One region of the Variovorax sp. RCC_210 genome, then DNA from elsewhere that is predicted to be linked to it. Evidence: predicted binding sites of a transcription regulator. Region 1 holds the regulator's gene; the other holds the start of a gene.
The links. The regulator LexA, encoded in region 1, represses DNA repair genes until DNA is damaged. The targets are predictions, from matches to a motif close to ACTGTATNNNNATACAGT.

Region 1 (14,547 bases):
CGTCGTCGATCAGCATGTCGATGCCCATGGTGCGCGTGGCGTCCAGGCGCTCCACCGCGGCCACTGTGGTCACGTCGAAGCCCAGCGGGGCCACCAGGATCAGCGAATGCGCGGCGGGCGTGGCGCCGCTGTCGATCTGCGCGCCCAGTGTGTTCACCAGGCGCAGCAGCTCGGCGCGGCGCGCCGCACGCGGCGACACCCAGACCGAGGGCGTGCCCTCGACCACGGGTGCAGCCGCTTCGGGCGTCTGCTGCATCACGCCGTCGGTGTAGCGGTAGAAGCCTTCGCCCGTCTTGCGGCCCAGCGCGCCCGCGGCCAGTCGCTGCGCGGTGATCACGCTGGGGCGAAAGCGCGGCTCTTCGAAGTACTGGTGGTAGATCGACTCCATCACCGGGTGCGACACGTCGAGCGCGGTCAGGTCCAGCAGTTCGAACGGGCCGAGGCGAAAGCCGGCCTGGTCTTTCAGGATGCGGTCGATGGTCGCGAAATCGGCCACGCCTTCGCCCACGATGCGCAGCGCCTCGGTGCCGTAGCCGCGGCCGGCGTGGTTCACGATGAAGCCAGGCGTGTCCTGCGCCTGCACGGCGCTGTGGCCCATCTGCCTGGCGTAGCCCGCGAGCTGCGCGCAGACATCGGGCGCAGTCTTGAAGCCCGCCACCACCTCGACCACCTTCATCAGCGGCACGGGGTTGAAGAAGTGAAAGCCCGCGAAGCGCTCGGGGTGCTTCAGGCCGGCGGCAATGGCCGTGACCGAGAGCGACGAGGTGTTGGTGACCAGCGTGGCCGTGTCGCCCACGATGCCTTCGAGCTCGCGGAACAGCGTGCGCTTGACCTCGAGGTCTTCGATGACGGCCTCGACCACCAGGTCGCAACCGGCCAGCGCCTGGGCCGAGTCGACGGCCTTCACGCGGGCGATGTACGCGTCGCGCGTGGCGGCGTCGATCTTGTTCTTCTCGTGCAGCTTGTTCCATTGGGCGGCGAGGGCTTCGCGCCCGCGTTCGGCGGCACCGGCGAAGCTGTCGAGCAGCAGCACTTCGCTGCCTGCCTGGGCGGCAATCTGCGCGATGCCGCGACCCATGGCGCCGGCGCCGACGACGCCGATTCGGGTGTAGTTCACTGTCATTTGCTGGAGGGTTTCAATGGTTGAGTGGTATCCGGGGCCGCCGCACGGGGCACCGGTGCGGGTGCCGCGATGTGGCTGGCGAAGCCCCGATTTTGCAGCCCCGCGCGCAAGGGGCGTGACGGGTGTTACGAGGAGGCGCTGGCGGGGACACTGTTCCGGGGCCCCGCGCGGTTAGCGGTTCGGCAGTTTCAGGCCGTGCGGCCGCTGCGGTCGATGGCCACGCTCAGCACCATGGCGACCAGCAGCACGCCGAAGCCGACCCAGCTCATCCATGCGTCCGCGTCGTTGGCCAGCAGCCAGCCGCCCAGCGCCGCGCCCACCGCTTGCCCTGTGTAGATGCCCGAGCTGTTCAGCGCCACCGAGCCGGGCGCCAGCGCCGGCGCCAGGCCCACGAGGCGGGCCTGCTGGGCCGAGTTGGTCGCGAAGCAGCCCAGCCCCCAGGGCACCAGCACCACGGCCAGCCAGGCGAGCGAGGCGGCCAGCGGCCACAGCAGCAGGCTCAGCGTGATCAAGGCGGTCGTCGCCAGCACCATGCGCCCGGCGCCCACCCGGTCGATGTAGCGGCTGACCACCATGTTGCCGATCAGGCCGAATGCACCGAACAGCGCCCACACCACACTCAGCGAGGTCGCGTCCGCGCCGTAGTTCTGCTTGAGGATCGGCCCGAAATAACTCGACAGCACGAACTGCCCCGTGCCCTGCAGCGCGGTGACGCAGACGATGCCCATGAGCACCGGGCTGCGCAGCACGCGCGACCAGGCGGCGGCGCTCAGCACGGCGGGGCGAATGGCGTTCGGCAGGGTGAGCCAGATCGATGTCGCGCTCGCGACACTGAGCGCCGCGATCACCATGAACGCCACGCGCCAGCCCAGGTGCCCGCCGATGAGCGCGCCAATGGGCAGGCCCAGCACCGATGCGATCGACCAGCCGAGAAAAACGAAGGTCACGGCGCGCCCGCGCTGCTCGGGCGGCACCAGCAGGCCGGCACAGGCGGCCGCTTGCGGCGTGAAGATGGCCGGCGCGATGACCGTGAGCATGCGAACCGGGAGCAGGGCGCCAAAGCTCGGCATCAGTGCGGCGAGCATGTGGCCGGCGGCGTACCAGAGCATGGTGAGCGCGAGCAAGCGGCGGCGGTCCCAGCCTGCGACCGCCGCGGCCAGCAGCGGCGCGCCGACGCACATCACCGCCGCGGCGGCCGTGATCAACTGGCCCGCCGTGGCAACGCTGACGGACAGCGAACTGCTGATTTCATTGAGCGTGCCCGGCACCACCATCACCCCGGTGCCGATCACGAAATTGCCCACGAGCAGCGCCCAGAGCGCGCGTTGCGACGCGCGCCGCGGCGCGGCCGGGCTCAACGGCGGACCTGCAGCGCGCCCGGGTTCACGATGTTCGTGGGGTTGCCGTTGATGTAGCTCACGACGTTGTCGAACGCCTGGCCGAAGTAGCTCTCGTAGCTTTCCTGCTCGACGTAACCGATGTGCGGCGTGCAGATGCAGTTCTCCAGGCGCAGCAGCGCGTGGCCCTGCAGCGGCGGCTCGCTCTCGAACACGTCGATGGCGGCGAGGCCGGGGCGGCCGCGGTTGAGCGCGGCGAGCAGGGCATCGGCCTCGACCAGTTCGGCGCGCGACGTGTTGACGAACAGCGCCGTCGGCTTCATGCGCGAGAGGTCTTCCAGCGTGATGAGGCCGTTGGTTTCATCGTTGAGCCGCAGGTGCACCGACAGCACGTCGGCGGCGGCGAAGAACTCGTGCCGGTTCTGCGCCACCTGGAAGCCGTCGGAGCGCGCCTTGGCGCAGCTGGCTTCGCGGCCCCAGATGACGACCTGCATGCCGAAGGCCTGCCCGTAGCGCGCCACCAACTGGCCGATGCGACCGTAGCCCCAGATGCACAGCGTCTTGCCCTTGAGCACCGAGCCGAGCCCGAAGTTGGGCGGCATCGACGCCGACTTGAGCCCCGACTGCTGCCAGGCTCCGTGCTTCAGGTTGCTGATGTACTGCGGCAGCCGGCGCATGGCGGCCATGATGAGCGCCCACGTGAGTTCAGCCGGGGCCTGCGGCGAGCCGGAGCCCTCTGCCACGGCCACGCCGCGTTCGGTACAGGCCGCGACATCGATGTGACCGGCGATGCGTCCGGTCTGAGAAATGAGCTTGAGCTTGGGCAGCTTTTCGATGAGCTGGCGCGAGATCTGGGAGCGCTCGCGAATCAGCACGATCACGTCGGCGTCTTTCAGGCGAACCGACAGCTGCCCGATGCCCTTCACCGTGTTGGTATAGACCTTGGCCGCGTACGCGTCCAGCTTGGCTGCGCAGCGCAACTTGCGCACCGCGTCCTGGTAGTCGTCGAGGATCACAATGTTCATGGCGTGCCATTGTGCCTCGCAGCATCGGCACGACGCACCTGTGAACGTTTGGATACCCGGCCCGCACGGCTTGCCAAGCGGCTTGCCGGGCGCCTTCGCAGGTGCTTGCGCCGCAGATTCGGGGCTTAGTGCCGCCCCAATGTCGGGCCGAGTGCTGGCTCGGTGCCAGCTCAGTGCAGGCGCGTCGAGCGGTGGGCCGTGGCCAGGGTTTCCGCGGTCTCGAGCGCGGCCAGCCGGTCGAGTTCGGCGCACACGTCGGCCATGCGGCCGGAGATCACGACACGGTCATTGCGTTGCTGCCCTTTGCCGTCGACCACTCGAACCACGCGCAGCGGACGCGCAGGGGCGGTGGCCACCGCAGGCGTGGTCATGCCGGCGCCGTTGCGGGAGGCGCAGGCAGGGCGCACCGCCACGTAGCGCAAGCCGGCGGAGCTATCGTTGTGGTCGAGATGGTCCCTGGCGTGGGGCCGGCGTGCCGGGATCAGTCTGTTGGCCAGCGATTGCAGCGGCATCCAGAAATCAGCGATGGCGAGGAGGGCGATTCCCATGTGAACTCCAAAAAAGTATGAGGTTGAACACAGGCAGGATTTCTTGAATCGGCTGCGACAGGGTGATGGCGACTCTTCGCCATACGCCCGCCACCTGTCGCGGCCGGATGAGGTGCTGCTGGCAGCAGGCCGTAAGGCCTACATCAGCATGGTGTTGCGAATGAGCCCGACAGCGAGGCCTTCGATTTCGAAAGGCTCGCCTGGCTGCACGATGATGGTCGGGTAGTCGGGGTTCTCGGCGTGCAGCTCGATGACCTGCTTGTTGCGCTTCAGGCGCTTCACGGTCACTTCTTCGCCCAGCCGCGCCACCACGATCTGGCCGTTGCGCGCTTCCTTGGTGGCCTGCACGGCGAGCAGGTCGCCGTCCATGATGCCGGCGTCGCGCATCGACATGCCGCGCACCTTCAGCAGGTAGTCGGGCTGGCGCTGGAACAAGGTGTTCTCGACGTAGTAGGTCTGGTCGACATGCTCTTGCGCGAGGATGGGAGAGCCGGCTGCGACGCGGCCGATGAGCGGCAGCGCCAGCTGGGCCATGCCGGGCAGCGAAAGCGAGAACTGGCTGCCTTCGCGATGGCGTGTTTCGTTCAGCGAGCGCAGGGCGTCGCCCTTCAGGCGAATGCCGCGCGAGGTGCCGCTGACAAGCTCGATGACGCCCTTGCGCGCCAGGGCCTGCAGGTGTTCTTCGGCGGCGTTGGCCGACTTGAACCCGAGCTCGTTGGCAATTTCGGCACGCGTGGGTGGCGCACCGGTGCGTGCGATGGCGCTCTGGATCAAGTCCAGGATCTGCTGCTGGCGGGCTGTAAGCTTCACTGCGAACTGCATATGTGGTTCCTTGCGGCACTGGCTAGATATCCAGTACCTGTATTTTTAACCAGTTTTTTAAAGTTGACAAGTGATGGTCAATTCCCTTTCGCCTGAAGTGCGTCGCGTGGTGGTCCTGGGCACCGGCGGCACCATCGCCGGCAAGGCCGCCAGCAGCGGCGACAACATCGGCTACACGGCGGGGCAAGTGGGTGTTGCAGACCTGCTTGGCGGCATCGATGCGCCTACGGGCGTGGCATTGGTGGCGGAGCAGGTGGCGCAGCTCGACAGCAAGGACATGTCCTTCAGCGTCTGGCAGAAGCTGGCGCAGCGTTGCGCGCATTGGCTGGCGCAGGCTGACGTGGCGGGCATCGTCATCACGCACGGCACGGACACCCTGGAGGAGACCGCGTTCTTCCTGCACTCGGTGCTCGTCGCAAGCAAGCCGGTGGTCCTCACCTGCGCGATGCGGCCCGCGACGGCGCTGGCGCCCGACGGGCCTCAGAACGTGCGCGATGCGATCAGCGTCGCATCCACGCCGGGTGCGCGGGGCGTGATGGCTGTGTGCGCCGGAACGATCCACGGCGGCCTGGACATCCAGAAGACGCACACCTACCGGCTCGATGCGTTCGCGTCAGGCGATGCCGGGCCGCTGGGCTACGTGGAAGAGGGCGAGGTGCGGTTGGTTCGCGCGTGGCCCGAGGCTGCTGCATCGCAGTTGTCGAAGATCTTCGACGCCGCTGTCGTGCAATGGCCGCGCGTGGAAATCGTGATGAGCCACGCCGGTGCGAGCGGGGCCGTGGTCGAGGCGCTGGTGCAGGTACAGGCGAAGGGCGTCGATCCGCTGCGAGGGCTGGTGTTGGCCGCCACCGGCAACGGCACGCTGCATCACGCGCTCGAAGAAGCGGCGCTGAAGGCGCAGTCCGACGGAATTGCCATCGTTCGTGCGACGCGTTGCGTGAACGGGCGCATCCTGCCGAAGGCAGGCGACCAGTTCCGCGATGCGGGCGCGCTGACGCCCGTGAAGGCGCGCATCGCGCTGATGCTGGAACTGCTCGGGTAACGTAAAAAAGCCGCCCTGCGAGAGGGCGGCTGCGAGATCAGCTGCTAAGTGCGGCCAGCGCACGCTGCGTGATTTCGTCGACCGTGCCCACGCCCTTGATGGCGCGGTATTTCGGCGCGGCGGCCGGGTCGGTGTTGGCCCAGGCCGAGTAGTAGTCCACCAGCGGACGCGTCTGCTGGCTGTACACGTCCAGGCGCTTGCGCACGGTTTCTTCCTTGTCGTCTTCGCGCTGGATCAGTTCTTCACCGGTCACGTCGTCCTTGCCTTCCACCTTGGGCGGGTTGAACTTGACGTGATAGGTGCGACCCGAAGCCGGGTGCGAGCGGCGGCCGCTCATGCGTTCGATGATGTCGCCGAAGGGCACATCGATCTCGAGCACGTAGTCGAGCTTGACGCCCGCCGCCTTCATGGCGTCCGCCTGCGGAATGGTGCGCGGGAAGCCGTCGAACAGGAAGCCGCTGGCGCAGTCGGCCTGCGCGATGCGTTCCTTCACCAGGTTGATGATCAGGTCGTCGCTGACCAGTGCGCCCGCATCCATGACAGCCTTGGCCTGCAGTCCCAGGGGGGTGCCAGCCTTGACCGCGGCGCGCAGCATGTCGCCGGTCGAGATTTGCGGAATGCTGTATTTCTGGCAAATGAAGGCCGCTTGCGTGCCTTTGCCCGCCCCGGGCGCGCCCAGCAAAATTAGTCTCATGGTGTCCTCGGACGGTTCTTAGATTTTGTGTCGCACCCAGCGTCGGCCTCATGGCTGGGCCAGGCGGAATTGCTTCGAGGATAGCATGCGTGCCCTCGAGAAAATCTCCGCACTTCCCGCAGGCCGGGCGGCTTTCTCAGGCGCTGGGCCGAGCGGCAAAGACGGCGCGCACGCGCGCGAGGTCTTCCGGCGTGTCGATGCCCGGGCCGGGCGCGACATGGCTCACATGCACCGCGATCCGGTGCCCGTGCCACAGCGCGCGCAGCTGTTCCAGCGCCTCGGTGCCCTCGACGGGCGCCGCCGGCAGCAACGGAAACTTGCGCACGAAGCCCGCGCGATAGCCGTAGATGCCGATGTGACGCAGCGGCGCCGGCGTGGGCAGCACGGCGGGCGCATCGCCGTGTGTCGAGCCGTCGCGCCACCACGGAATGGGCGCGCGGCTGAAGTACATGGCGTTGCCTTGTGCGTCGAGCACGGCCTTCACCACGTTCGGGTTCATGAAGTCTGCGATCGAATCGATCTCGTGCGCCGCGGTGCTCATGGCCGCTTCGCTGTGCGAGGCCAGCGTGGACGCGACCGCGTCGATCAACGCAGGGTCGATCAGCGGTTCGTCGCCTTGCACATTCACCACGATGTCGTCGCCGTCGAGGCCCAGTTGCTCGCAGGCTTCGGCCAGCCGGTCGGTGCCGCTGGGGTGGTCCTGGCGGGTGAGGACGGCTTCGATGCCGTGCGCCTTGCAGGCCTCGATGATCGAGGCGTCGTCGCCGGCGACCACCACGCGCGCGGCGCCCGATTCGGCCGCGCGCTGCGCCACGCGCACCACCATGGGCAGGCCGGCGATATCGGCCAGGGGTTTGTTGGGAAGCCGTGTCGACGCCAGGCGCGCCGGCACCAGAACGGTGAAGCTCACAGGCCGAGCTCTTCGTCGGACAGCGTGCGCGCCTCGTTCTCGAGCAGCACCGGAATGCCGTCGCGCACCGGGTAGGCAAGGCGCGCGCTGCGCGAGCAGAGCTCCTGCTTCTCGGGGTTCCAGGTCAGCGGACCTTTGGTGACGGGGCAGACGAGCAGTTCAAGCAGCTTGGTATCCATCGGGCGATGATAGCTTTGCGTCGAGCGCGTTGAAGAATTCAGGGGAGGGCGCGAACTCCAGCGGCACGGCCAGCGCGTCGGGCGCCCGGCGCCAGAGTTTGACGGCGTCCTTTTCGGTGCAGACGAGCGTGTGGCCGGGTGCGTCCGGGCGTTGCCAACCGTCGAAGTCGTGGTGATCGGGCAAGGCGATGGTCTCGGCGAGCGTCAGGCCGCGTGCGCGCAGCATGTCGAAGAAAGCCTCGGGCCGCGCAATGGCCGCCAAGGCAATCACCGGGCGCCCGACGAGTGAATCCAACGGCACGCGCGAGCCGTCGTGTACCAGCGCCTCGTTCGCCAGTCGCCGCGTCGCGGTGGACCCGCCGGCAAAGGCTGGCCGCGCGCCGCTGTGCAGCACCAGGTCGACCTTGCGCGGCCAGGCTTCGCGCAACGGCCCGGCAGGCAGCCGCCAGCCATTGCCGATGCCGCGGTCATCGAACACGCAAATCTCTATGTCGCGCGCCAGCGCCAGGTGCTGCAGCCCGTCGTCGCTGACGATCACCTGCGTGGCCGGATGCCGGGCGAGCAGGGCACGCGCGGCCTCGATGCGCTTGCGCGCCACGAACACGGGCGCTCGGGTTGCGTGATGAATCAGTGCGGGCTCATCACCCACGTCCAGCGGGTCGCTGTCCGCGAGCACTTCGCGGCAGTCGTCGGTGCGTCGGCCGTAGCCGCGCGAGACCACGCCCACCTGCAGCCCGCGTGCGCGCAAGTGCTGCACGACGGCCATTACCACCGGCGTCTTGCCCGCGCCGCCCGCTATCACGTTGCCGACCACGATGACGGGCACCGGCACCCGCTCCGTCCGCAGCCACCCGAGGCGATAGAGCCCCGTGCGCATGGCGAAGATGGCGGCGTACAGCAACGACAGCGGCCACAGCAGGCAGGCCAGGGGGCCATGCCGCAGCCAGGCACTCTGCAACCGCGAGGCCCGCGGCGCGGCGCTGCTGCCGTGGCCTTCGGAAGACGGCACTCAGTGCCCGGCTTGTGCCGTCGACTGGGCGGCGAAGGTGATCTGCATCAGGCCGGCACGGCGTGCGGCCTCCATGACCGTGATCACGGCCTGGTGCGGGCTGGTGGCGTCGGCGCTGATGATCACCACGCTGTCCTTGCCGCCGGTGGCTGCGGCGGCAAGCGCGGTGGCCACGGTCTCGACATTGCGGTCGGGCAGCGGGGTCTTGTTGATGGCGTAGCGGCCGTCGGCCGACACCGCCACGATCACTTCCTTCGGGTAGTCGCGCTGCGCATCGACATCCGCCGTCGGCAGCCGCAGCTGCATTTCCGTGAACTTGCTGTAGGTGGTCGACAGCATCAGGAAGATCAGGATGACCAGCAGCACGTCGATGAACGGGATCAGGTTGATCTCGGGCTCGTCGCGCGCACCGTGGCGGAACTGCATGCGGGCGCGGGTCATGACAGGCCTCCGCCAAGCTGCCCCAAGGAGGCGGCGGCCCCTTCGCAGGGCAGCGCGGCACACGCGGTGGCGAGCATGGACGTCGTCATTTGCGCAGCGCGTTCAGGTGGCGGGCAAAGCGCTCGCCCGAGAGTTCGAGGTTCAGCAGGTATTCGTCGACGCGGCTGCGAAAGTAGCGCCAGAAGATCAGCGTCGGAATGGCCACGATCAGGCCGAAGGCCGTGTTGTACAGCGCAATCGAGATGCCATGCGCCAGTTGCGCCGGGTTGCCCGCGCCGACGGCGCCGCTGCCGGGCGACTGCGACCCGAAGATCTCGATCATGCCGATCACCGTGCCCAGCAGCCCGAGCAGCGGGGCGGCGGAAGCGATGGTGGCCAGGGCGGGGAGGTAGCGCTCCAGCTTGTGCGCCACGGTGCGGCCCGAGGCTTCCATGGCCGCGCGAAGGTCGTCTTCGGTGCAGCGCGGGTTCGCGTTCAGCGCGCGCAGGCCGGCGGCCAGCACCTGGCCGAGCATCGAGTTGCGTTCCAGCTTGGTCACCACGTCGGGCCCCGGGATGGCGGTATGCGACACGGTAATGGTTTCGTCGAGCAACTTCGGTGGCAGGACCTTCACGGTTTTCAGACTCGTGAAACGTTCTATAACCAGCGCGAGCGCAATGACCGAACAAGCGAGCAAGGGCCAGATCGGCCAACCCGCGGCAACTATGATGGAAAACAAGAAAATCCTCCGGCCCGTAGACTGCAAATGCGCGGCGATTATCCACTGAGCCCACCATCGGCACGCGCCTTGTTTGGATGTCGGCACAGACGCACAGATTCTGTGGATAACTTTGTGACTAACCTGCTGCGCAAGGCGTCCGAACCCGCATGGGACGGCCTTTTCGCTAGAACGACTGAATTTTGAGCAGCACTTTTTTCAATGAAATCAATGGCTTGCACGTGGAACCGTGCGCCTGTTCCGCCGCAAGCGCGCAAAGCACGCGTCTTGAGGCGCGTTGTGGAAGAGTGGCTTTGGGCCGTGCGTGCGCGTCATGAACATGCGTGAACCGAATTCCGCGCCAGGCCCTCGCGTGTGGGCCGTGGGCGCGCTGTGCCGCGCGGTGGCCGATGCGCTCGACGCGCGTTTCAATCCGGTCACGGTTCGTGGCGAGATTTCGGGGTTTTCGCGCGCTACGAGCGGACACTGTTATTTCTCGCTCAAGGACGAATCCGGTCAATTGCGTTGCGCGATGTTTCGCCGCGCAGCCGGCCTGCTCGACTTTTCGCCGCGTGACGGCGACCAGGTCGAGGTGCGCGGACGGCTCGCGGTCTACGAGCCGCGCGGCGATCTGCAACTGGTGGTCGAGAGCCTGCGGCGCGCGGGGCAGGGCGCGCTGTTCGAGCAGTTCATGCAGCGCAAGGCACGGCTGGAAGCCGAAGGCCTGTTCGATCCCGCACGCAAGCGGCCCTTGCCGGCCATGCCGCGCGCGGTCGGCGTCGTCACTTCGCTGGGCGCGGCGGCATTGCACGACGTGGTCACGGCGTTGCGACGTCGCGTGCCGCACATTCCCGTGGTGCTGGCGCCGGCGGCCGTGCAGGGTGCCAACGCGCCGGCGGACCTGGTGCGTGCATTGCAATCGCTCTATGAACTTGAGCCGGCTGTGGACGTCATCCTGCTGGTTCGAGGCGGTGGCTCCATCGAAGACCTGTGGGCTTTCAACGACGAAACGCTGGCGCGCACGATCGTGCAGAGCCCGGTGCCGCTCATCAGCGGCGTGGGGCATGAAACCGACTTCACCATCGCGGATTTTTGTGCCGACCTGCGCGCGCCCACGCCCACGGCGGCCGCCGAACTCGTCAGCGCGCCGCGCGACCTGTGGCTCGGGGCCATCGACTTGCTCGACGAGCGGCTGAGCGATGCGCTGGGCGGGCGGCTCGATGCACTGGGCCAGCGGCTGGACCAGGCGGCGGGCCGGCTGGGCCGTCCGTCGAACCTCGTCGCTCGCCAGCAGCTTCGCCTGGCGCACCATGCGCAGCGGCTGCACTACGCGGTGCTGTCGCGGCGCGAGCGGCTGGCGCAGGTGCCGCGCTCCATCGCCGCGGACTTTCCCGTGAAGTTCGACCGGGCGTTGACGCAGCGTCGCGAGCGCCTCGAGCGCGTCGCGCTTCGCCTGCGGCTGCTCGACCCGGCGCTGGTGCTGCAACGCGGCTATGCATGGCTCACCGATACAGACGGTCATGCGATCGTCAGCGCGACGCAACTGGCGCCCGGCGATGCGGTCACCGCACGGCTCGCCGACGGCGAGGTCGACATGACCGTCACGCCGGGCGACGCGACGGGAACGCGTCCGACGCGGCCTCGATGATTAATTCCTAGAATCCTTGATTCCCCACAACCAACCCACGAGAAAAAACCATGGAACATGTGCTCCCACCCCTACCGTACGCCCTTGACGCACTGGCACCCGAGTATTCGAAGGAAACCCTGGAGTACCACTACGGCAAGCACCACAACGCCTATGTGGTGAACCTCAACAACCTGCAAAAGGGCACCGAGTTCGAATCGATGACGCTCGAGGAGATCATCAAGAAGTCGAGCGGCGGCATCTACAACAACTCGGCCCAGATCTGGAACCACACCTTCTTCTGGAACTGCATGAAGCCCCAGGGCGGCGGTGCACCGACCGGCGCGCTGGCCAAGGCCATCGATGCCAAGTGGGGCAGCTACGACGCCTTCAAGGAAGCCTTCGTGAAGTCGGCTGTCGGCAACTTCGGTTCGGGCTGGACGTGGCTGGTGAAGAAGGCCGACGGTTCGGTGGACATCGTGAACACCGGCGCCGCCGGCACGCCGCTGACCACCGAAGACACCGCGCTGCTGACCGTGGACGTCTGGGAACACGCCTACTACATCGACTACCGCAACCTGCGCCCGAAGTTCGTCGAGACCTTCCTGGCCAAGCTGGCCAACTGGGACTTCGCGGCCAAGAACTTCGGCTGAGAAGACCACGGCTCGGATCGCGGCTGAGCACACGCTCCGCCAATGAAAAAGCCGACCCGCGGGTCGGCTTTTTTGCGGGCTGCAGCCAGCGGATGCTCAGCGTTTGGTGGCTGCGAACAGCTCGCCACCCAGCTTCGCACCCTTCTTGATGTTCTTCTTGGCGAACCAGCCCTGGTTCATTTCAAGCACGTAGCGCACCGGCTCCAGCGAGCAATGCGAGTTCTCGGTCATGGGCTGCATGTCGACCAGGTTCACGATGCGGCCGTCGTCGGCCACGAAGGCGGCGGTGAGCGGCAGGATGGTGTTGCGCATCCAGAAGCACTGGGTGGCGGGTTGCTCGAACACGAAGATCATGCCCTCGGCCTGCGGCATTTCCTTGCGGAACATCAAGCCGATTTCGCGCTGCTGAGGCGTTTGCGCAATCTGCGTGTCGATCTTGTAGAGGCCGACCGACAACTGCGTGCGTGGCAGGTCGGTCTGGGGTTGCTGCTGGGCTTGCGCCGACATCATGAACGACGCGGACACGAGGAGCAGGGCGGCGAGACGCTGGAACATCGGACAACTCTTTCAGGGTGGGGTCGGTGCCCGGCCCGTAGTCAAAATTGAAGCTGATTGAAAGCCAAATGAAAATGCCCGCTGATGCGGGCATTGCCGGAGAGCGAGAAAGCTTACACCTTCTTGGCGGTGGCCGTGTGGGCCTTGGCCACGTGGCGAACCTTGTGCTTCTTGGCGGCAACGTGCTTCTTGGCAGAAGCGTGCTTGGCAACCTTCGCGGCGGCGGGAGCGGCCGTGGTGGGTTCGGCTTGTTGAGCAAAAGCACCGGCAGCGAAGAGACCGGCGACCAGGGCTGCGAGCAGCTTGTTCATGAAGAGATCCTTTGAAATTCGTTGATTTGGATTGCCCTTCCCGCGGAAGGTAGACATTCAACGGAAGCCGCGACGCGTGGTTGACAGTCGGACAACGACTACAGGCGAAAAAAAAGCGCCCCGAGGAGCGCTTTCTCTCGAGCAGGCCGAATTACTTCGGGGTGCCGCCTTGGGTCGACTTGCGCTTCACGCTGCCGTCCTTGTTGCGACGACGCTGGTCGCGCGATTCAGCGCGCTTCTCGCCGGAAGCAGCAGCCTTGTCGCCACCGATGGCGCCGCCTTCGGGCGTCTTGGCTTCGTCGCCAGCGGGAGCTGCAACCTTGCCAGCGGGCTTGGAAGCCTTCTTGGCTTCGGCACGTTGCTGCGACTTGCTGTTGGTGGCGTTACCTTGTTCGGGCGTGGTGCCGGCCGGGTTTTGTGCATAGGCGCCAGCGGCAAACAGGCCAGCGATCATGACTGCGAGAATTTTGCTCATTGAAGATTCCTCTATCGAGAATTGGTTGGAAACGCCTCCCGGCGAGCAGAAGGTCAGCCACTAACGAGGCCGATGGCCCTACGGTTGACAAACGCTTGCTGATGGGTTGCGTCTAAAATGTACAGCGATTTGTTCACGGGCTGTACAGCGAATCCACCCCGTGTCTGAATTCGCTGACAGTTGTCAAAATTAAGTCAATCCCGGAGTCAATCCCCCACATGTCCAGCTATCAGCACATCAAAGTCCCGACCGAGGGTCAGAAGATCACGGTCAACGCAGACAACTCGCTCAATGTGCCTGACGAACCGATCATTCCCTTCATCGAAGGCGATGGCACCGGCCTGGACATCACCCCCGTCATGCTGAAAGTGGTCGATGCGGCCGTGGCCAAGGCCTATGGCGGCAAGAAGAAGATCCACTGGATGGAGGTCTACGCCGGCGAAAAGTCGACCAAGGTCTACGGCCCCGACGTCTGGCTGCCGGAGGAAACCCTGCACGCCGTGCGCGACTACGTCATCTCCATCAAGGGCCCGCTGACCACGCCCGTGGGCGGCGGCATCCGCTCGCTGAACGTCGCGCTGCGCCAGGAACTCGACCTGTACGTGTGCCTGCGCCCCATCCAGTACTTCAAGGGCGTGCCCAGCCCGGTGCGCGAGCCGCACAAGACCAACATGGTGATCTTCCGCGAGAACTCGGAAGACATCTACGCCGGCATCGAGTTCGAGGCCGAGAGCGAGAAGGCCAAGAAGCTCATCAAGTTCCTGCAGGACGAAATGGGCGTCAAGAAGATCCGTTTCCCCAACACGTCGGGCATCGGCGTCAAACCCGTTTCCATCGAAGGCACGGAGCGCCTCGTGCGCAAGGCCCTCCAATACGCCATCGACAACGACAAGCCGAGCGTCACCCTGGTGCACAAGGGCAACATCATGAAGTTCACCGAAGGTGGCTTCCGTGACTGGGGCTACAACCTGGCAGCCAAGGAGTTCGGCGCCGAGCTGATCGACGGCGGCCCCTGGATGAAGTTCAAGAATCCGCGCACCGGCAAGGACATCACCGTCAAGGACAGCATCGCCGACGCTTTCCTGCAGCAGATCTTGCT
Region 2 (14,547 bases), on a different contig from region 1:
CTGTACGCGCGCAACGTGCTCGACTTTCTCAAGCTGATCGTCACCAAGGAGGGCGCGCTGAAGATCGACCTCGAGGACGACATCGTCGCCGCCTGCCGCATGACGCAGGACGGCCAGGTCACCCGCAAGTAGACACAGCGATCACGCGAGGAGAAGAACCCATGGATCCCGTTTCCCACACAGTCATCAACCTGATCATCTTCGTGCTGGCCATCTACGTGGGCTACCACGTGGTGTGGACCGTCACGCCCGCGCTGCACACGCCGCTGATGGCGGTGACCAACGCCATCTCGGCTATCGTCATCGTGGGCGCCATGCTCGCGGCCGCGCTCACCACCACGCCGCTGGGCAAGACCATGGGCGTGCTGGCCGTGGCGCTGGCCGCTGTGAACGTCTTCGGCGGCTTCCTGGTCACGCGGCGCATGCTGGAGATGTTCAAGAAGAAAGAGAAGAAGACGGCCGCACCCAAGGCTGAAGAGGGGGCTTCCAAGTGAGCATGAACCTCGTCACGCTGCTGTACCTGGTTGCCAGCGTCTGCTTCATCCAGGCCCTGAAGGGCCTGAGCCATCCCACCACCTCCATCCGCGGCAACGTCTTCGGCATGACCGGCATGGCGATCGCCGTGCTGACGACCATCGCGCTGATCCACGGACAGGCGCGCTCATTGAACGTTGGCTTCGGCACCGGCATCGCCTACGTGCTGGCGGCGGTGGTGGTCGGTGGCGGCCTGGGCGCCTTCATGGCCAACAAGGTCGAGATGACCAAGATGCCCGAGCTGGTCGCCTTCATGCACAGCATGATCGGCCTGGCCGCGGTGTTCATCGGCGTGGCCGCCGTGGCCGAGCCGTGGGCCTTCGGCATCACGGCCGCGCCCGTGGCCGCGCTCATCGGCGCGCAGACGCCCGACGGCGCCGTCATCCTCGACGGCTTCGTGCGCTACGCCATTCCGTACGGCAACCGGCTGGAGCTGTTCCTGGGCGCGGCCATCGGCGCCATCACCTTCAGCGGCTCGGTCATCGCCTTCGGCAAGCTCTCGGGCAAGTACAAGTTCCGCCTGTTCCAGGGCGCGCCGGTGCAGTTCAAGGGCCAGCACATGCTCAACCTGGTGCTGGGCCTGCTGACCGTCGCGCTGGGCCTGCTGTTCGTGGCCACGGAAAGCTGGGGCGCTTTCTTCGCGATGCTGGCGCTGGCCTTCGTGATGGGCGTGCTCATCATCATTCCCATCGGCGGGGCCGACATGCCGGTGGTGGTGTCGATGCTCAACAGCTACTCGGGCTGGGCGGCCGCGGGCATCGGCTTCAGCCTGAACAACGCGATGCTGATCGTGGCCGGCTCTCTGGTGGGCTCGTCGGGCGCCATCCTGAGCTACATCATGTGCAAGGCCATGAACCGCTCGTTCTTCAACGTGATCCTGGGCGGCTTCGGCGGCGAGGCGGCCACGGCCGGCGGCGCGGCCAAGGAGCAGCGCCCGGTGAAGACCGGCAGCGCCGACGACGCGGCCTTCGTGCTCGGCAATGCCGAGACGGTGGTGATCGTGCCCGGCTACGGCCTGGCGGTGGCGCGCGCGCAGCACGCGGTGAAGGAACTGGCCGCGAAGCTCACCGAGAAGGGCATCGTCGTCAAGTACGCCATTCATCCGGTGGCCGGCCGCATGCCCGGCCACATGAACGTGCTGCTGGCCGAGGCCGAGGTGCCGTACGACCAGGTCTTCGAGATGGAGGACATCAACGGCGAGTTCGGCCAGGTCGACGTGGCGATCATCCTGGGCGCCAACGACGTGGTGAACCCGGCCGCGCACACCAAGGGCAGCCCGATCTACGGCATGCCCATCCTGGAGGCCTACAAGGCCAAGACCGTCATCGTGAACAAGCGCTCCATGGCCGCCGGTTATGCCGGGCTGGACAACGAGCTGTTCTACATGGACAAGACGATGATGGTCTTTGGCGATGCTAAAAAAGTAGTGGAAGATATGGGCAAGGCCATCGAATAGGCCGAAGGTCCACGCCCGCCACGCGGGCGAATCTTCGCGGCGCCACTTCGTGCGCCGTTTTCGTTTTCAACTGTCAGATCCCGGAGGAGACAAACCCAATGACCGACCGTCCCTGGCTCAACAGCTACCCGCAAGGCGTGCCCGCCGACATCGACGCTTCGCAATACCCGTCGCTGGTCGCGCTCATGGAAGAGAGCTTCAAGAAGTACGCCGACCGCACGGCCTACAGCTTCATGGGCAAGGACATCAGCTACGGCGAGACCGACAAGCAGAGCAAGGCCTTCGCCGCGTATCTGCAGGGGCTGGGCCTGGTCAAGGGCGACCGCGTGGCCGCGATGATGCCCAACTGCCCGCAGTACCCCATCGCGGTGGCGGCCATTCTTCGCGCGGGCCTGATCCTGGTGAACGTGAACCCGCTGTACACGCCCCGCGAACTCGAGCACCAGCTCAAGGACTCGGGCGCCAAGGCGATCGTCATCATGGAGAACTTCGGCACCACGCTGCAGCAGTGCATCGCGGCCACGCCCATCAAGCACATCGTGCTGGCCTCCATGGGCGACCGGCTCGGCTTCCTGAAGGGCGCGCTGGTCAACTACGTGGTGCGCAACGTCAAGAAGCTGGTGCCGCATTTCAGCCTGCCGGGCGCGGTGCGCTTCAACGATGCGCTCGACAAGGGCGCCGGCGCTTCGCCCAAGCCCGTGGCCATCGGCCCCGACGACGTGGCCGTGCTGCAGTACACCGGCGGCACCACCGGCGTGTCGAAGGGCGCGGTGCTGCTGCATCGCAACGTGATCGCCAACGTGCTGCAGTCGGAAGCCTGGAACGAGCCGGCCATGAAGAAGGTGCCGGCCAGCGAGCAGCCCACCAGCGTGTGCGCGCTGCCGCTGTATCACATCTTCGCGTTCACGGTCGGCATGATGTTGAACATGCGCACGGGCGGCAAGCTGATCCTGATCCCGAATCCGCGCGACATCGCGGGCGTGCTGAAAGAGCTGTCGAAACACACCATCCACAGCTTCCCCGCCGTCAACACGCTGTTCAACGGGCTGGCGAACCACCCCGACTTCAACACCGTCAACTGGAAGAACCTCAAGATCTCGGTCGGCGGCGGCATGGCCGTGCAGGCCGCGGTCGCCAAGCTGTGGCTCGAGAAGACGGGGTGCTCCATCTGCGAGGGCTACGGCCTGTCCGAGACCTCGCCCTCGACCACCTGCAACCCGACCGACAGCACCGCCTACACCGGCACCATCGGCCTGCCGCTGCCCAACACCTGGCTCAAGCTACTCGACGACGAAGGCAACGAAGTGCCCGTGGGCGAGCGCGGCGAAATCGCCATCAAGGGCCCGCAGGTGATGGCCGGCTACTGGCAGCGCCCCGACGAGACCGCCAAGGTCATGACGCCCGACGGCTACTTCAAGAGCGGCGACATCGGCGTGGTCGACGAGCGCGGCTACTTCAAGGTGGTCGACCGCAAGAAGGACATGATTTTGGTGTCGGGCTTCAACGTGTACCCGAACGAGATCGAGGACGTGGTGGCGCTCATTCCGGGCGTGCTCGAATGCGCCGCGGTCGGCGTGCCCGACGAGAAGACCGGCGAGGGCGTGAAGCTGGTCATCGTGAAGAAAGACCCGTCGCTCACCGAGGCGCAGGTGCGCGAGTACTGCAGGGCAAACCTTACGGGTTACAAGCAGCCGCGAATCGTAGAGTTTCGTACCGACATGCCGAAGACACCGGTCGGCAAGATCCTGCGCCGCGAGCTGCGCGACGCCAAGAAGTAGCCCGCGTGTAAGGGTTCGGCCCGGGTAGGGCCACGGCATCGATCTTGCATATTCGCGGGTCGATGCTTCGATTCCTCCTGACCCGTGTGAGCCTGCTGGTGCCGACCTTCATCGGCATGACGCTGCTCGCGTTCTTCCTCATCCGGCTGGTGCCGGGCGACCCCATCGAGACGATGGCCGGCGAGCGCGGCATCGACCCCGAGCGCCACGCCCAGTTGCGCGCCGCCTACGGCTTCGACAAGCCGGTGATCGTGCAGTACGGCATCTACATCGGCCGCGTGCTGCACGGCGACCTGGGCAAGTCGATCATCACGCAGGACACGGTGATGAGCGAGTTTCTGGCGCTGTTCCCCGCCACCATGGAACTCGCGGTGTGCGCCATTCTTTTCGCGCTGCTGCTCGGGCTGCCGGCGGGCATTCTTGCCGCGGTGCGGCGCAACTCCATCTTCGACCACGGCGTGATGGCCACGTCGCTCACCGGCTACTCGATGCCGATCTTCTGGTGGGGCCTGCTGCTCATCCTGTTCTTCTCGGTGCAGCTGGGGTGGACGCCGGTGTCGGGGCGCATCGCGGTGCAGTACTTCATCGAGCCCGAGACCGGCTTTCTCTTGATCGACGCGCTGCGCGCGGGCGACATCGATGCCTTCTGGTCGGCGCTGCACCACCTCATTCTCCCGGCCATCGTGCTGGGCACGGTGCCGCTCGCGGTCATCGCGCGCATGACGCGCTCGGCCATGCTCGAGGTGCTGGGCGAGGACTACATCCGCACCGCGCGCGCCAAGGGCCTGTCGCGCTTTCGCGTGGTAGGCCTGCACGCGCTGCGCAACGCGCTGATACCGGTGGTGACCGTCATCGGGCTGCAGGTGGGCGTGCTGTTCACGGGCGCCATCCTCACCGAGACCATCTTCTCCTGGCCCGGCGTCGGCAAGTGGCTCATCGAGGCCATCGGGCGGCGCGACTATCCGGTGCTGCAGGGCGGCATGCTGCTGCTCGGCGGGCTGGTGATGCTGGTCAACCTGCTGGTGGACGTGGCCTACGGCGTCATCAACCCGCGCATCCGGCACTGACGCCATGGCCGACACACACGCAGTTTCAACCTCCGGCAAGAACAAGAGCACGGGCGAGCGTGCAGTACCGCCCGGCCCCTGGCGCGAGTTCTGGACCGCCTTCTCGGCCAACCGCGGCGCGGTCATCGGGCTGGTCACCATCGTTGTGCTGCTGCTGGTCGCGCTTTTCGCGCCGTGGATCGCGCCGCACGCGCCCAACGAGACCAACAGCGCCGTGTTCCTGTTGCCGCCCGCGTGGCAGCAGGGCGGCTCCGCGAGCTACCTGCTGGGCACCGACGCCATCGGGCGCGACATTCTTTCGCGGCTGATGCACGGCGCGCGGCTGTCGCTGTCGATCGGCGTGGCGGTGGTGGCCATCTCGGTGGCTGTGGGCGTGGTGCTCGGGCTGGTCGCGGGCTTTTTCCGCGGCGTGCTCGAGATCGCGATCATGCGGCTCATGGACATCGTGCTCACCATGCCGAGCCTGCTGATGGCCATCGTGATCGTCGCGATCCTCGGGCCGGGGCTGATCAACGCGATGGTCGCCGTGGCCATCGTGGTGCTGCCGCACTACGTTCGCATCACGCGCGCGGCCGTCATTGCCGAGGTGTCGCGCGACTACGTGACCGCCGCGCGCGTGAGCGGCGCCGGCACGCTGCGCCTGATGTTCCGCGAGGTGCTGCCCAACTGCGCCGCGCCGCTCATCGTGCAGGCCTCGCTCGGCATTTCCACCGCCATCCTCGACGCGGCGGCGCTGGGCTTCATCGGCCTGGGCGCGCAGCCGCCCTCGCCCGAGTGGGGAACCATGCTGGCCGACGCGCGCGAGTTCGTGCTGCGCGCGTGGTGGGTCGTGACCTTTCCGGGCCTGGCGATCCTTGCCGCGGTGCTGGCTTTCAACCTGCTGGGCGACGGGTTGCGCGACGCGCTCGACCCCAAGCTCAAACGCTAAGGCAAAGGAAAGACAAGATGCCTTTGCTGGACATAAAAGACCTGCACGTCGAGTTCCCGACCCAAGGCGGCGTGCTGCATGCGGTTGACGGCGTGAGCCTCACGCTCGAGGAGGGCGAGGTGCTCGGCATCGTCGGCGAGTCGGGCTCGGGCAAGAGTGTGACGATGATGGCGCTGATGGGCCTGGTCGGCTTTCCGGGCCGCGTGCGCGCGGACCACATGCGCTTCGCGGGCAAGGAGCTGCTGGGCATTTCCGACAAGGCGCGCCGCGCGCTGGTCGGCAAGGAGGTCGCGATGATCTTCCAGGAGCCGACCACCAGCCTCAACCCCTGCTTCACCATCGGCTTTCAGCTCATGGAAACGCTGCGGCTGCACCTGAAGCTCGACAAGCGCGAGGCGAAGAAGCGCGCGACCGAGTTGCTGGAACAGGTCGGCATTCCGGCCGCGTCGTCGCGCCTGGGCAGCTACCCGCACCAGCTCTCGGGCGGCATGAACCAGCGCGTGATGATCGCCATGGCCATCGCCTGCAACCCGCGCCTGCTGATCGCCGACGAACCCACCACCGCGCTGGACGTGACCATCCAGGCGCAGATCCTCGACCTGCTGCGCGACCTGCAGAAGGAGCGCGGCATGGCGCTGGTGCTCATCACGCACAACATGGGCGTGGTGAGCGAAATGGCGCAGCGCATCGCGGTGATGTACGCGGGGCAGGTGATGGAGCACCAGCGCGTGGACCGGCTCTTCGCGTCACCGCAGCACCCTTACACCGAGGCCCTGCTCGCCGCGTTGCCCGAGCGCGCCGCGCCCGAAGGCCGGCTGGCCACCATCAGCGGCGTGGTGCCCGGCGTGCACGACCGGCCCGCGGGCTGCCTGTTCGCGCCGCGCTGCGGCTACGTGACGGAGCGTGCGTGCCAGGTGCGTCCGGCGTTGCGCGAGGTGCACGGTATGCAAGGTGCCCAGGGTGCTCAGGTGCGTTGCCACTTTCCGCTCGGCGAGCCGGGGCGCCTGGCCGCCATCGCGCAAGACCCGCCGCGACAACAGGTGGCGGAGGTGATGCCGTGACCAGCGCATCGACCGACGTATCTGCTGACGCATCCACCGGCGCATCCACCGACGTGGTCGTCGAAGCCCGCAACCTGCAGCGCACCTACGACATCCGCCGCGGCATGTTCCGCGCGCCGGCGCACCTGCGCGCGGTGGGCGACATCTCTTTTCGCATCGAGCGCGGTCGCACGCTGGCCGTGGTCGGCGAGTCGGGCTGCGGCAAGTCGACGCTGGCGCGCATGGTCGCGCTCATCGAGAAGCCCACGGCCGGCCAGCTCACGCTGGTCGGCGCCGACGCGGTCGACACGCCGCAAGACCGCAAGCGCGAGCTGCGCCAGGCCGTGCAGCTGGTGTTCCAGAACCCGTACGGCTCGCTCAACCCGCGCAAGAAGATCTCGGCGGTGCTCGAAGACCCGCTGGCCATCAACACCACGCTGGGCAAGGCCGAGCGCGCCGCCAGGGCGCGCGACATGCTCGCGCGCGTGGGCCTGCGGCCCGAGTACGCCAACCGCTATCCGCACATGTTCTCCGGCGGCCAGCGCCAGCGCATCGCGATCGCGCGCGCGCTCATGCTGTCGCCGCGCCTGCTGGTGGCCGACGAGCCGGTGTCGGCGCTCGACGTGTCGATCCAGGCGCAGGTGCTCAACCTGCTGGCCGACCTGCAGGCCGAGCTGGGGCTGGCGTACCTCTTCATCTCGCACGACCTCGGCGTGGTGCGCCACATTGCGCACGACGTGCTCGTGATGTACCTGGGCCATGCGGTGGAGCAGGGGCCCAAGTCGCGCATCTTCGCGCGGCCGCTGCACCCGTACACGCAGGCGCTGCTGGCCTCCACCCCGGGGCTCAGCAGCCAGCGCATCGTGCTCAAGGGCGAGCTGCCGTCGCCGCTGAACCCGCCCACGGGCTGCGTTTTCAACACGCGCTGCCCGCATGTGGCGCCGCGCTGCCGCGAAGAGCGGCCGCTGCTGCGCATGCTCGACGAGCGGCAGGTGGCCTGCCATTTCGCCGAGCAGTTTCTCGAGGGCGCGCCGGTGGTGCGCGCCGATGTCCCGATGGCGGCGATCGCCTGAGGGCCGCCTGTTTTCACTTTTTCAACCGTGTTTCAAGGAGTCGACATGAAGCCCCAGTCCACCGTTTCGCGCCGCCCACGCAAGCTGGCGCTGCTGGCACCGACCGCGCTCGCCGCCGTGGCCCTGAGCCTGGCCTGCGGCGCCGTGTCCGCCAAGACGCTGGTGTATTGCTCCGAAGGCAGCCCCGAGAACTTCTACCCGGGCATGAACACCACCGGCACCTCGTTCGACGTGACCACGCAGGTCTACAACACCATCGTCGAGTTCGAGCGCGGGGGCACCAAGGTCGTGCCGGGCCTGGCCGAGAAGTGGGACATTTCCGCCGACGGCACGCAGTACACCTTCCACCTGCGCAAGGGCGTGAAGTGGCATACCACCAGCAAGAGCTTCAAGCCCACGCGCGACTTCAACGCCGACGACTTCATCTTCATGCTCGAGCGCCAGTGGAAGGAGAGCGACCCCTTCTTCAAGGTGACGAGCCAGAACCACTCCTACTTCAACGACATGGGCATGCCCAAGCTGCTGAAGACGGTGGACCGCGTGGACGACTACACGGTGAAGATCGTGCTCAACCAGCCCGAGGCGCCGTTCCTCGCGAACCTGGCCATGCAGTACGCGGGCATCCAGTCGAAGGAATACGCCATCGCCATGCTGAAGGCCGGCACGCCCGAGAAGGTCGACCAGGACCCGATCGGCACCGGCCCCTTCTACCTGGTGCAGTACCAGAAGGACGCGATCATCCGCTTCAAGGCCTTCCCGCAGTACTGGGGCGGCAAGGCGAAGATCGACGACCTGGTGTTCGCGATCACGCCCGATGCCTCGGTGCGCTGGGCCAAGCTGCAAAAGGGCGAGTGCCACGTCATGCCCTACCCGAACCCGGCCGACCTCGACGCGATCCGCAAGGACCCGAACGTGCAGGTGCTGGAGCAGCCCGGCCTGAACGTGGGCTACCTGTCGTTCAACACCACCAAGAAGCCTTTCGACGACGTGCGCGTGCGCAAGGCGGTGAGCATGGCGATCAACAAGAAGGCCATCATCGACGGCGTGTACCTGTCGACCGGCGTGGCCGCGAAGAACCCGATTCCGCCGAGCATGTGGTCCTACAACGACGCCGTGAAGGACGACCCCTACGACCCCGAGGCCGCCAAGAAGCTGCTGGCGCAGGCCGGCTTCCCCGACGGCTTCTCCACCGACCTGTGGGCCATGCCCGTGCAGCGCCCGTACAACCCGAACGCCAAGCGCATCGCCGAGCTGATGCAGGCCGACCTGGCCAAGGTCAACGTGAAGGCCGAGATCAAGAGCTTCGAATGGGGCGAGTACCGCAAGCGCCTGCAGGCCGGCGAGCACCAGATGGGCATGATGGGCTGGACCGGCGACAACGGCGACCCGGACAACTTCCTGTACACGCTGCTGGGCTGCGCATCGGCCAAGTCGGCCAGCGGCAGCAACGTGTCGAAGTTCTGCTACCAGCCGTACGAAGACCTGGTGGTGAAGGCCAAGAGCACGACCAAGCAGGCCGACCGCGACGCGCTCTACAAGAAGGCGCAGGTGATCTTCAAGGAGCAGGCGCCGTGGTTCACCATCGCGCACGCGGTGCAGCTGAAGCCGGTGCGCAAGGAAGTGGTCGACTTCAAGCTGAGCCCTTTCGGACGCCATACCTTTTACGGCGTGGACATGAAGTAAGCGCATGGCCGGTCCTGCCGCTCCTGTTGCCATCGTCGCCGCCATGCAGCAGGAGCTGGGCGCATTGCTCGCGCTCATGCCCGACGAGCAGCGCGTGCGCGTCGCGGGGCGCGACTTCTGGGTTGGCCATCTGCACGGCCAGCCGGTGGTCGCGGTGCTGTCGCGCATCGGCAAGGTCGCGGCGGCGGTCACGGCCACTGTGCTGCTCGAACGCTTCGGCGTGCGGGCCATCGTGTTCACCGGCGTGGCGGGCGGACTGGCGCCGGGCGTGAACGTGGGCGACGTGGTGGTCGCGACCGAGCTGCTGCAGCACGACATGGACGCATCGCCGATCTTTCCGAAGCACGAGGTGCCGCTGATGGAGCTGTCGCGCTTCGCGGCCGACGCAGCGATCAGCGATGCGCTGGCGCAGGTCGTCACGAACGTGCTGCGCGACCCGGTGGCGTTGATCGGGCAGGAGGGCGTCGACGAGTTCGGTTTGTCGTCGCCCCAGGTGCATCGCGGGCTGCTGGTGAGCGGCGACCGCTTCGTCTCGACCACGGCGGAGAGCGCGGCGCTGCAGCGCGAGTTGCCCGACGCGCTCGCCGTCGAGATGGAGGGGGCGGCGGTGGCGCAGGTGTGCCACGACTACGGCGTGCCCTTCGCGGCGATGCGCACCATTTCCGACCGGGCCGACGACGCGGCGCATGGCGACTTCGCGCGCTTCGTGGCCGTGGTGGCCAGCCGCTACAGCCTGGCGCTGGTCGGCGCCTGGCTGGCCACGCTGCCGGCGCTCAGCTGAGCGGGGCGGCCCTGCGGCGCGGAATGTCGCGCAGCAGCGGCGGAATCGACAGCGCGAGCAGCAAGGCGGCCAGCGGCACCACGCACACGAAGCCGACGTACTTGAAGCCCAGCGCGCCCATCGCGCCGCCGAGCACGAACATGCCGACCAGCCCGCCGGCGCGGCGCATGCGGGCGCGGTCGTGGCGCACCGCCGTCGTGTCTTGTCTGGCGCGGCCGTTCCAGTAGAGCATCTTGCCGATCTCGATGCCCATGTCGGTGATGTTGCCGGTCATGTGCGTGGTGCGGATGCTGCCGCCCGAGGTCTTCGACGCCACCGCGTTCTGCAGGCCCATGATGAAGGACAGCAGCAGCACCGTGAGCGGCACCGCGAACGGCGTGGCCCAGGTGAGCGTGATGGCGCCCATGAGGCCGAAGGGGAACATCAGCGCCGCCTCCAGCACCAGCGGCAGCGCATACACGCCGTGCATGCGGTGCTGCCGGCCCCAGTTGACCAGCACCGCGCACACCGCGGCGCCGCTCACGAACGCGAGGATGGCGCCCAGCGCGTTCAGCAGCAGCGTGAGGTTGCCCAGCACCATGCCGTCGGCCAGCTGCGAGGCGAAGCCGGTCATGTGCGAGGTGTACATGTGCAGGACGAGGAAGCCGCCCGCGTTGACGGCGCCGGCATTGAAGGCCAGCAGCAGGCCGAGCGCGATGTTGGTGGACGGCGCGCGGTGGCGGTTGGTGAGGAAGCGAAGTCTGCGCACGGGGGGCTCTCCGGGTCGGCAGCCACTCTACACCCGTTGTCCCCCGCGCTTGCGCTGCGCCGGCGGTGCGCGTTACTTCAGCCAGCCGCGCCGGCGGAAGTACCACATCGGCCCCAGCGCGCTGGCCGCCATCAGCACCAGCGCGTAGGGGTAGCCCAGCGACCAGTCGAGCTCGGGCATGAACTTGAAGTTCATGCCGTAGATGCTCGCGATCAGCGTGGGCGGCAGCAGCGCCACGCTGGCCACCGAGAAGATCTTGATGGTCTTGTTCTGGTTGATGTTGATGAAACCGACGGTCGCATCCATCAGGAAGTTGATCTTGTCGAACAGGAAGGCCGTGTGGTTGTCCAGCGACTCGATGTCGCGCAGGATCTGGCGCGCTTCCTCGAACTGCTCGGCGTTGAGCATCTTGCTGCGCATCATGAAGCTCACGGCGCGGCGCGTGTCCATCACGTTGCGGCGGATGCGGCCGTTCAAGTCTTCCTGCCGCGCGATGGCGCCCAGCACCTCGCCGGCCAGCTCGTCGCTGACGTTGCCCGAGAGCACCTTCTTGCCGGCCACTTCGAGCTCGTCGTAGATGTTCTCCAGCGTGTCGGCCGAGTACTCGGCGTCGGCGTCGAACAGCTTGAGCATCACTTCCTTCGCGTCCTCGATCAGCCCCGGGGCGCGGCGCGCGCGCATGCGCAGCAGGCGGAACACGGGCACGTCCTCGTCGTGGATCGAGAACAGCACGCCGCGGCTGCGCAGGTCGGTGTTGTGTTGGTTGAGGATGAAGGCCACGCGCACGGTGCGGGGGTCTTCGTCGTCGTCGATCAGGAAGTCGGAGCGGATGTGCAGTTCGCCGTTGTCTTCCTCGTAGAAGCGGGCGGACTCCTCGATGTCCTCGTCCATCGCGTCTTCGGGGATCGACAGGCCGTAGTACTGCTTGATCCAGCGCTTTTCCTCGAGCGTGGGCGACTCGAGGTCGACCCAGATGGGCTGGAATTTGGAGAGCTCTTCGAGCGCCTCGATCTCTTCCTGGACGAGGCGGCCGTTGGCGAGCGTAAAGATATTGAGCATGGGCTCACTCCCGGGTGTGACTGAAACGTGGGCGGGGAGGGGGGCGCTTTCAATTCCCGGGCCCGACGTGAGCGAAAAATCGCGTCAGTGAAAGGGAGTTGAAAGCTGCCGAGACGGGGCGGTTTCCATGGGAAGAATCTCCGGTTGCAGCGAGGCGCGATTATGTCACCGGCCATATGACGCCGGGGTGGCCGGACTGGACGGACATACAGTAAAGTCGTGCGCCATGCAGACCACTGCGCTCCCCGTTTTCCCTTCCGCGCCGAAGACCCAGGCCGAGCGCCTGGCCGCCGCGCTGTCCGCGCTCAACGAGGCGCAGCGCGCGGCGGTGGAGCATGGCGTGGGAGCCGCCATCGGCCATGCCGAGGGCGATGCCGGGCGCGACAAGGGCGACGAGCGTCCCTTGCTCGTCATCGCCGGCGCCGGCTCGGGCAAGACCAGCACGCTGGCGCACCGCGTGGCGCATCTCATTGCCGGCGGCGTCGATCCGCAGCGCCTGCTGCTGCTGACCTTCTCGCGCCGCGCGGCGCAGGAAATGGAACGCCGCGCCGGCCAGGTGCTGGCCAAGGTGCTGGGCCTGAAGTCCGAGGCGCCGCCCGTGCTGCCGTGGGCCGGCACCTTCCACGGCATCGGTGCGCGGCTGCTGCGCGAGTACGCCCCGCAGATCGGGCTGGACGAAAACTTCACCATCCACGACCGCGGCGACGCCGAAGACCTGATGGGGCTGGTGCGCCACGAGCTGGGCCTGTCGTCCACCGTGAACCGTTTTCCGCGCAAGGGCACCTGCCTGTCGATCTACTCGCGCTGCGTGAACACGCGCGCGGCGCTGGGGCAGGTGTTGAAGGAGTCCTTCCCCTGGTGCGCCGAATGGGAGGCCGAGCTCAAGAAGCTGTTCGGCGCCTACGTGGAGGCCAAGCAGCAGCAGAACGTGCTCGACTACGACGACCTGCTGCTCTACTGGGCCGAAATGGCCGCCGAGCCCGCGCTGGCCGCGCAGATGGGCGGGCGCTTCGACCATGTGCTCATCGACGAATACCAGGACACCAACCTGCTGCAGGCCTCCATCCTGCTCGGGCTCAAGCCCGACGGGCGCGGCGTGACGGTGGTGGGCGACGACGCGCAGTCGATCTACTCGTTCCGTGGCGCCACGGTGCGCAACATCCTCGACTTTCCGTCGCAGTTCACGCAGGCCGCGCGCGTGGTCACGCTGGAGCGCAACTACCGCTCGACGCAGCCCATCCTCGACGTGTCGAACCGCGTGATCGCGCAGGCCGCCGAGCGGCATGCCAAGACGCTGTGGACCGACAAGCCGTCGGCGGGCAAGCCGCTGCTGGTGCTGGTGGCCGACGAGGCCGGGCAGGCACGCTGGGTGGCCGACAAGGTGCTGGCGCACCGCGAGGGCGGGCTGGCGCTGAAGTCGCAGGCGGTGCTGTTTCGCACCTCGTCGCACAGCGCAGGGCTCGAACTGGAGCTGGCGCGGCGCAACATTCCGTTCGTGAAGTTCGGCGGGCTCAAGTTCCTGGAGGCCTCGCACGTGAAAGACCTGCTGGCGGTGCTGCGCTTTGCGCAGAACCCGCGCGGGCGCATGGCGGGCTTTCGGGTGACGCAGCTCATTCCGGGCATCGGGCCCGCCACGGGCGCGCGGCTGCTCGACGCGATGGACAAGGCCGCCGACCCGGCGGCGGCGGTGCGCGACTTCGTGCCGCCCGCCGCCGCGCGCGCGCAGTGGACCGAATTCGCCGAAACCTACGCCGCGCTGCGCACGCCTGCGCTGCAGTGGCCGGCCGACGTGGAGGTGGCCATGCGCTGGTACCAGCCGCACCTGGAGCGGCTGTACGAAGACACCTCCGGCGTGCGTCGCGCCGACGTGGAGCAGCTCGCGCGGCTGGCCGCCGGCTACGGCTCGCGCGAGCGCTTTCTCACCGAGCTCACGCTCGACCCGCCCGATGCCACCAGCGACCGCCCCGGCCCGCCGTTGCTCGACGAGGACTACCTGATCCTCTCGACCATTCATTCGGCCAAGGGGCAGGAATGGAATTCGGTGCACGTGCTCAACGTGGTCGACGGCTGCATGCCGGCCGACGTGGCGCAGGGCGCGCAGGAGCTGGAAGAAGAACGCCGGCTGCTCTACGTGGCCATGACCCGGGCGCGCGACCACCTGCACCTGCTGGTGCCGCAGCGCTTCTATGTCACGCAGCAGGCCGCGCGCGGCGACCGGCACCTGTACGCCAACCGCACGCGCTTCATCGCCGATGCCGACCTGGCTGGCTTCGAACAGCAGACCTGGCCGCCCCCGCCCGAACGTCCACCGGCGGTGCCGCCGCCGAGCGCGGTGATCGACCTGCGCAACCGGATGCGCGCCGCCTGGCGGTGAGCCGGCGCGGGAGCGGGCAAGCCCTG

Region 2: AB6807_RS14950 (ATP-dependent helicase) is a predicted target of LexA. The motif match lies at 12,343-12,360, and genes of this name have one in related genera.

Annotation. Positions count from the first base shown of each region.
Region 1 is NZ_JBFUPJ010000001.1:887,344-901,890, forward strand. Features, by position in the region: gene AB6807_RS04355 (3-hydroxyacyl-CoA dehydrogenase) at 1-1,123, opposite strand, end outside; gene AB6807_RS04360 (MFS transporter) at 1,312-2,481, opposite strand; gene AB6807_RS04365 (D-2-hydroxyacid dehydrogenase family protein) at 2,478-3,485, opposite strand; gene AB6807_RS04370 (hypothetical protein) at 3,656-4,033, opposite strand; gene lexA (transcriptional repressor LexA) at 4,172-4,855, opposite strand; gene AB6807_RS04380 (asparaginase) at 4,929-5,897, shown strand; gene adk (adenylate kinase) at 5,935-6,591, opposite strand; gene kdsB (3-deoxy-manno-octulosonate cytidylyltransferase) at 6,728-7,501, opposite strand; gene AB6807_RS04395 (Trm112 family protein) at 7,498-7,680, opposite strand; gene lpxK (tetraacyldisaccharide 4'-kinase) at 7,661-8,689, opposite strand; gene AB6807_RS04405 (ExbD/TolR family protein) at 8,690-9,115, opposite strand; gene AB6807_RS04410 (MotA/TolQ/ExbB proton channel family protein) at 9,216-9,848, opposite strand; gene xseA (exodeoxyribonuclease VII large subunit) at 10,162-11,475, shown strand; gene AB6807_RS04420 (superoxide dismutase) at 11,526-12,107, shown strand; gene AB6807_RS04425 (DUF192 domain-containing protein) at 12,204-12,662, opposite strand; gene AB6807_RS04430 (hypothetical protein) at 12,776-12,973, opposite strand; gene AB6807_RS04435 (cell envelope biogenesis protein TolA) at 13,125-13,448, opposite strand; gene icd (NADP-dependent isocitrate dehydrogenase) at 13,667-14,547, shown strand, end outside.
Region 2 is NZ_JBFUPJ010000004.1:13,715-28,261, reverse strand. Features, by position in the region: gene AB6807_RS15010 (Re/Si-specific NAD(P)(+) transhydrogenase subunit alpha) at 1-132, shown strand, start outside; gene AB6807_RS15005 (NAD(P) transhydrogenase subunit alpha) at 162-494, shown strand; gene AB6807_RS15000 (NAD(P)(+) transhydrogenase (Re/Si-specific) subunit beta) at 491-1,990, shown strand; gene AB6807_RS14995 (long-chain-fatty-acid--CoA ligase) at 2,089-3,768, shown strand; gene AB6807_RS14990 (ABC transporter permease subunit) at 3,831-4,835, shown strand; gene AB6807_RS14985 (ABC transporter permease subunit) at 4,840-5,763, shown strand; gene AB6807_RS14980 (ABC transporter ATP-binding protein) at 5,781-6,824, shown strand; gene AB6807_RS14975 (peptide ABC transporter ATP-binding protein) at 6,821-7,876, shown strand; gene AB6807_RS14970 (ABC transporter substrate-binding protein) at 7,922-9,559, shown strand; gene AB6807_RS14965 (5'-methylthioadenosine/adenosylhomocysteine nucleosidase) at 9,564-10,340, shown strand; gene AB6807_RS14960 (YoaK family protein) at 10,333-11,088, opposite strand; gene corA (magnesium/cobalt transporter CorA) at 11,161-12,147, opposite strand; gene AB6807_RS14950 (ATP-dependent helicase) at 12,374-14,521, shown strand.